2 regions of the Neisseria sp. SLRRB23 genome follow, and region 2 is predicted to be linked to the other one. Evidence: predicted binding sites of a transcription regulator. Region 2 holds the regulator's gene; the other holds the start of a gene.

Region 1 (3,145 bases), on a different contig from region 2:
GCGCTTCGGGTACGACGCGGGGGTCGGTGGTGTAAACGCCGTCTACATCGGTATAGATTTGGCATTCGTCCGCTTTGAGGGCTGCGGCGAGTGCAACGGCGGAAGTGTCGGAACCGCCGCGTCCGAGCGTGGAAATATTGCCTTCACTGCTGATGCCTTGGAAGCCGGCAACGATGACGACTTTGCCGGCGGTAAGGTCGGCGCGCATTTTTTCGTCATCAATGCTTTCGATGCGGGCTTTGGTGTGGGCGGTATCGGTTTTGAGGGCGACCTGCCAGCCGGTGTAGCTTTTGGCTTCCACGCCGATATTTTTCAATGCCATCGCCAAAAGGCCGATGGTTACTTGTTCGCCGGTGGAGAGGACAACGTCCAATTCGCGCGGATCGGGATGCTCCTGCATTTCGTGCGCCAGCGCAACCAGGCGGTTGGTTTCGCCGCTCATCGCGGATACGACAACAACGATATCGTGTCCTTCGGCGCGGGCTTTAGCGACACGTTTGGCTACGTTTTTAATGCGTTCGGGCGAGCCTACGGATGTGCCGCCGTATTTATGTACGATTAACGCCATGTTTCGTGCTTTCTTGTGTAGGGTTGGTCGGGCAGCATGGTTTGCTGGAAAAGCGGCTATTATTACTATTTTTTACATGAAGTTCAAGAACGGACTGCGCTTTCCCGCCTGCCGTTTGACAGCGGTCAGCAAAAAACCTGTTCTTTCAGATTTTTGACAAAATGCCGTCTGAACGGTTTTCAGACGGCATACGGACAATAATTAAGCAACGGACAATGCATTTTGCTGATATCGCACCAGCTCTCTTATGCCTTGTTCGGCCAATCCGATCAGTTTGCCCAATTCTTCCAAACTGAATGGCGCGCCTTCCGCCGTTCCCTGTATTTCGATGATTTTTCCCGATGCGGTCATCACGATATTCACATCACTGTCGCAGCCGGAGTCTTCAGGATAATCCAAATCTAAAAGCGGCACGCCGTTCACTACGCCTGCGGATACGGCGGCAACGGCTTCGCGGATGGGGTTTTCGGTCAATATGCCGTCTGAAAGCAATTTTCCGACGGCGATTTGCAACGCGACGAACGCACCGGTAATCGAAGCCGTGCGCGTGCCTCCGTCCGCCTGAATCACATCGCAATCAATCAAAATTTGTCGTTCGCCGAGTTTTTCCATATCCACGACCGCGCGCAGCGAACGCCCGATCAAACGTTGGATTTCCTGCGTGCGCCCGGACTGTTTGCCCGCCGAGGCTTCGCGGCGCATCCGGGAAGCGGTGGATGCAGGCAGCATCCCGTATTCCGCCGTTACCCAGCCTTGGTTTTTACCGCGCAAAAACGGTGGGACATTTTCATCCACGGAAGCGGTACAGATAACTTTGGTATTACCGCATTCAATAAGACACGAACCGTCCGTATGCGGCAGGAAATAAGGGGTGATTTTGATATCGCGCAGGCTGTCGGCGGCGCGTGAGGTGCGGATGTAATCAGGCATACTGCCCTCCCGTTAAAAACAGATAAATTAAAAAGCCTTAAATATGAAAAATCACATTTAAGGCCTTCAAACTGAAAATTTCTACGCCTCTTCGGCTTTGCTGCGGATAATCAAAAGCGGCAGGTGGCTTTGGCGCATTACCGTTTCGGCGAAACTGCCCATCAAAAGGTGCATCAGCCCGGTACGTCCGTGCGTGCCCAACACCAGCAGGTCGGCACCGTTTTCATCGGCATAATCGACCAAATCCTGCGCCATTTCGCGCGCACCCTTATTGGCAACCAGCAGGTGTTTGACGGTATTTTCCACACCCAGTTCCCGGGCGGTGCGCTCGGCGGCATCCAAAACCTCGTTGCCTTGTGCAATGGCGGCTGCCTCGTAACTCTCGTGTTGCAAAAATTCAGGGGCAAGCGCCATATATTCGGCAGGATTGGCAACGTGCACCAAAGTCAGGCGCGCGCTGTTGACTCCTGCAAGTTCGGCGGCATGTTTCAGGGCATTGATGGAAGTTTCACTGCCGTCAACGGCAACGACCAGATGTTTGTACATATCGTATTCTCCTTTTGCACCGTCTCACGGTGCCGTCTCTTCAGGTTTGCGCAAAGGCAGTCTGCGCCGTTTCATTATAGACCCGCCGTCGGGCTTTATACAACAGCCGAACAGCCTGACTGCTTTCCAGTATAATATGCCGCTTCCGTGCAGTCAGGCATTTTTTGCCGGCTTTCGTTCACTTTTTGATTTGACGCAATCTTGCAGGATTCGACCATGTCCGACAACGCTTTGACCTCTTCGCGACGCTTCGGCGGCATCGCCAGACTCTACGGAGACTCTGCCTTGGCGCACTTTTCACAGGCACACGTCTGCGTAGTCGGCGTGGGCGGTGTCGGCTCGTGGGCGGTCGAGGCTTTGGCGCGGACGGGCATCGGGCGTTTGACTTTGATTGATTTGGACAACGTTGCCGAATCGAATGTCAACCGACAACTGCACGCCCTGACCGGCGACTTCGGCAAAGCAAAAGTTACCGCCTTGCGCGAACGTATTACACAAATCAATCCGCAATGCGAAGTGTTTGAAATTGAAGATTTCGTTACCGAAGACAATTTGGACGAAATATTCGGCACAAGCTTCGATTTCGTCATCGACGCAATCGACCAAGTGCGCGTCAAAGCGGCAATGGCGGCTTATTTTGTGGAACGCAAACAACCGTTTGTCCTCAGCGGCGGCGCAGGCGGACAAAAAAATCCGGCGTTGATCCAAACCGCCGATTTGAGCCGCGTAACCCACGACCCGCTGCTTGCCAACCTGCGCTACACCTTGCGGAAACGCTACGGCTTCAGCCGCGATACGAAAGCCAAAATGCGCGTGCCGTGCGTGTTCTCAACCGAAAACATCACGCCGCCGCAATCGGGCGTGGCGTGTTCTGCCGATGCCGCACCGCAGGGCTTGTCGTGCGCCGGCTACGGCGCAAGTATGCTCGTTACCGCTTCGTTCGGTCTGTATTGCGCGCAGGCGGCGGTGGAACACATCGCGGGCAAAAAATAAGCAATGCCGTCTGAAACAGGATTCAGACGGCATTTGAACAAACTATGGTTATGATTTAGGACAACAAAGGATACGGATAAAAAATAACATAAAATAATATACCAAGTA
Region 2 (3,145 bases):
TCAACGCCTGAAAACAACCGTAAAACAGCCTGTTTCCTGATAGTCTATCATGCCGAAAAATCAATTCCGTGTCATTACTTTAGGGGGATTTTTTCCATATCGCACGATTGCCGTTGCACAAAAACAACAAACACAACGGCAAAGCCCCATACCGTACCGGCAAGAAAATATGATAAATTATAAACAATGTTCAGCTACCCGACACAGACCGACACCGACCCGCCATGAAATTACAGCAATTAAAATACGCCTTAGAAGTTTACCGGCACAACCTGAACGTTTCCGAAGCGGCCGAAGCCTTATTCACATCACAACCCGGCATCTCCAAACAAATCAAATTGTTGGAAGAAGAAATCGGCATTCAGATTTTTATCCGCAGCGGCAAGCGCGTGGTTTCCGTCTCTCAGCCGGGCAAGGCGGTTTTGGATATTGCAGAACGTATTTTGCGTGATGTACAGAACATTAAAAATATCGGCAGCGAGTTTACCGGACACGACAGCGGTTCGCTGACGGTAGCCACAACACATACTCAGGCGCGTTATGCCCTGCCCTTGATTGTTGCCGATTTTGTGAAACGCTATCCGAAAGTCAACCTGACCATCAAACAGGGAAGCCCTGCCGCCATCGCACGTATGGTTACCTCAGGCGAGGCGGATTTGGCGATTGTTACGGAACGTATAGACGACCACCCCGAATTGGGAAGACTTTCCTGCTACGACTGGACTCATGCGGTTATCGTACCGAACGACCACCCCTTGCTCGAATGCAGAAATCCCCTCCGCATTGAAGATTTGGCAAGATTTCCACTAATTACTTATGAATTTGCGTTCAACACGGGCAGCAGCATTGCACGGGCATTCGCCAAAGCTCGTTTGGAACAACCCGATGTCGCATTGGCTGCAGCAGATACGGACGTATTAAAAACTTACGTACGCTTGGGTTTGGGCGTGGGATTGATGGCAAAGATGGCCTACAACCTGGATACGGATGACGATTTGCAGCTTGTGGATGCGGCACACCTGTTCGAGCCGTCGCCGACGTGGATTGCTTTGCGCAGCGATACTTATTTGCGCGGATATGCCTACGACTTTATCCAAGCGTTTGCGCCGCACCTGACGCGCGAGAAGGTGGACAGGATTCTGTACACGCCCATCAGCGAGGATTTTTCGATTTAGGCGGTTGCCGGTTTTCAGACGGCATTTTGCGGCAGATAAAACAAACAGGGCAGATGTTTTCTTCTGCCCTGTGTTTATTGAGAATGCCGTCTGAAATGTTCGTACAGGTTAATCAAATGGCGTGCGAGCAGCCGGACACCATTTTTTTCAACACCTGCAGATTGAGGATCTTGATGTGTTTGTGTTCGACGGAAATCAACCCTTCCTGATGAAATTTGGATAATGTGCGGCTGACGGTTTCAAGTTTCAGCCCGAGATAACTGCCGATTTCTTCACGAGACATGCGCAGGATGAAATCGTTGGCAGCAAAACCGCGGGAATAAAGGCGTTGGGAGAGGTTTAACAGAAAGGCGGCAATCCTCTCTTCTGCACGCATATTGCCCAAAAGCAACATCACGCCCTGATCACGCACAATTTCGCGGCTCATCATGCGGAAAAAGTGGGTACGCAGGCTTGGGATATTCTGACCGAGCTCTTCGATATGGGTAAACGGTAACTCGCATACTTCGCTGTCTTCCAAGGCGACCGCGTCGCAACTGTGCACATGGGCACAGATGCCGTCCATGCCGATGAGTTCGCCCGACATAAAAAAACCCGTTACCTGATCACGTCCGTCCTGACTGGCGACGGTTGTCTTGAAGAAGCCTGCACGGATGGCAAAGAGCGAAGTAAAGGCTTCGCCGGCACGGAACAGGTATTCGCCTTTTTTCAGGCGGCGGCTTTGGCGAATAACGGCATCGAGTTGGGTAAACTCGTTGGGTAGTAATCCGACAGGTAGACAGAGTTCCCGCAGGGAACAGGAAGAACACAGCGTTTTCATCTGATGTGTAGTATTATGCGAAGTCATACCGTACCTTTTTGTGCGCTTTGCCCCATCATGATTATGTGTTTATTGACACATATCAAGACAGGTTTATCATACTGCGGCATTCTACCAAACTATCCAAAATTTGACTAACATCATAAAATTGAACACGCACCATGAAAATTATACAGATACAGAACAATCACAATGCCAATAACCGTCCCGAGTTTGACCGCGAACTGATTGCCAGCCTGCCGTCCAGCGGTCCGCGCTACACCTCCTACCCTACTGCAGACCGTTTCCATGACGGCTTCCGAGAAGGGGAGTACATCAAAGCTTTACATTTACGCAGTACGGGAATGTTAAATAAACCGCTCTCCCTTTACATTCACATCCCCTTTTGCAATACCATCTGCTACTACTGCGGCTGCAATAAAATCATTACCAAAGACAAGAGCCGCGCCGATGCCTATATCGAATACCTTGAAAAAGAAATGGAACTGCTCGCTCCACATCTGAACGGACGGCACCAGCTTGCCCAACTGCACTTCGGCGGCGGCACGCCAACCTTCTTAAGCGACGACCAAATCGAACGTGTTTTCCGCATGATCCGCAAACATTTCGAGTTAATCCCCACCGGCGAATATTCCATCGAAATTGACCCGCGCAAAGTCAGTCGGGATACCGTCCTCATGCTCGGCAGACTCGGTTTCAACCGTATGAGTGTCGGCATTCAGGATTTCGACCCCAAAGTGCAGGCGGCGGTCAACCGCATCCAAAGTTACGAAGAAACCAAAGAAGTCATCGATGCCGCCCGTGAAGCAGGGTTTAAATCCGTCAGCGTCGATTTGATTTACGGCCTGCCGCATCAGACTTCCGAAAGCATTAAAACCACCATCGATACCGTTTTGTCGCTTGATCCCGACCGCCTCGCCCTTTATCACTACGCCCACTTGCCGCATGTTTTCAAACCACAACGCCGCATCGATACCGCCGCCGTTCCCGACAGCGAGGAAAAACTCGATATGCTGCAATACTGCGTCCAAACCCTGACCGAACGCGGCTACGTCTTCATCGGCATGGATCATTTCGCCAAACCGGACGACGAATTGTCTGTCGCCCTCGAAGAAGGATTGCTGCAACGCAATTTCCAAGGTTACTCGAC

The links. The regulator FNR, encoded in region 2, switches genes on or off when oxygen is low (the NO sensors DNR and NnrR bind a similar motif). The targets are predictions, from matches to a motif close to TTGATNNNNATCAA.
Region 1: ACRPFF_RS03870 (universal stress protein) is a predicted target of FNR. The motif match lies at 2,230-2,243, and genes of this name have one in related genera.

What each region holds. Positions count from the first base shown of each region.
Region 1 is NZ_JBPBFH010000010.1:29,300-32,444, reverse strand. It holds gene ACRPFF_RS03880 (aspartate kinase) at 1-568, opposite strand, end outside; gene rph (ribonuclease PH) at 770-1,498, opposite strand; gene ACRPFF_RS03870 (universal stress protein) at 1,580-2,044, opposite strand; gene ACRPFF_RS03865 (tRNA threonylcarbamoyladenosine dehydratase) at 2,261-3,037, shown strand.
Region 2 is NZ_JBPBFH010000030.1:4,429-7,573, reverse strand. It holds gene ACRPFF_RS08605 (CysB family HTH-type transcriptional regulator) at 225-1,175, shown strand; gene fnr (fumarate/nitrate reduction transcriptional regulator Fnr) at 1,288-2,022, opposite strand; gene hemN (oxygen-independent coproporphyrinogen III oxidase) at 2,157-3,145, shown strand, end outside.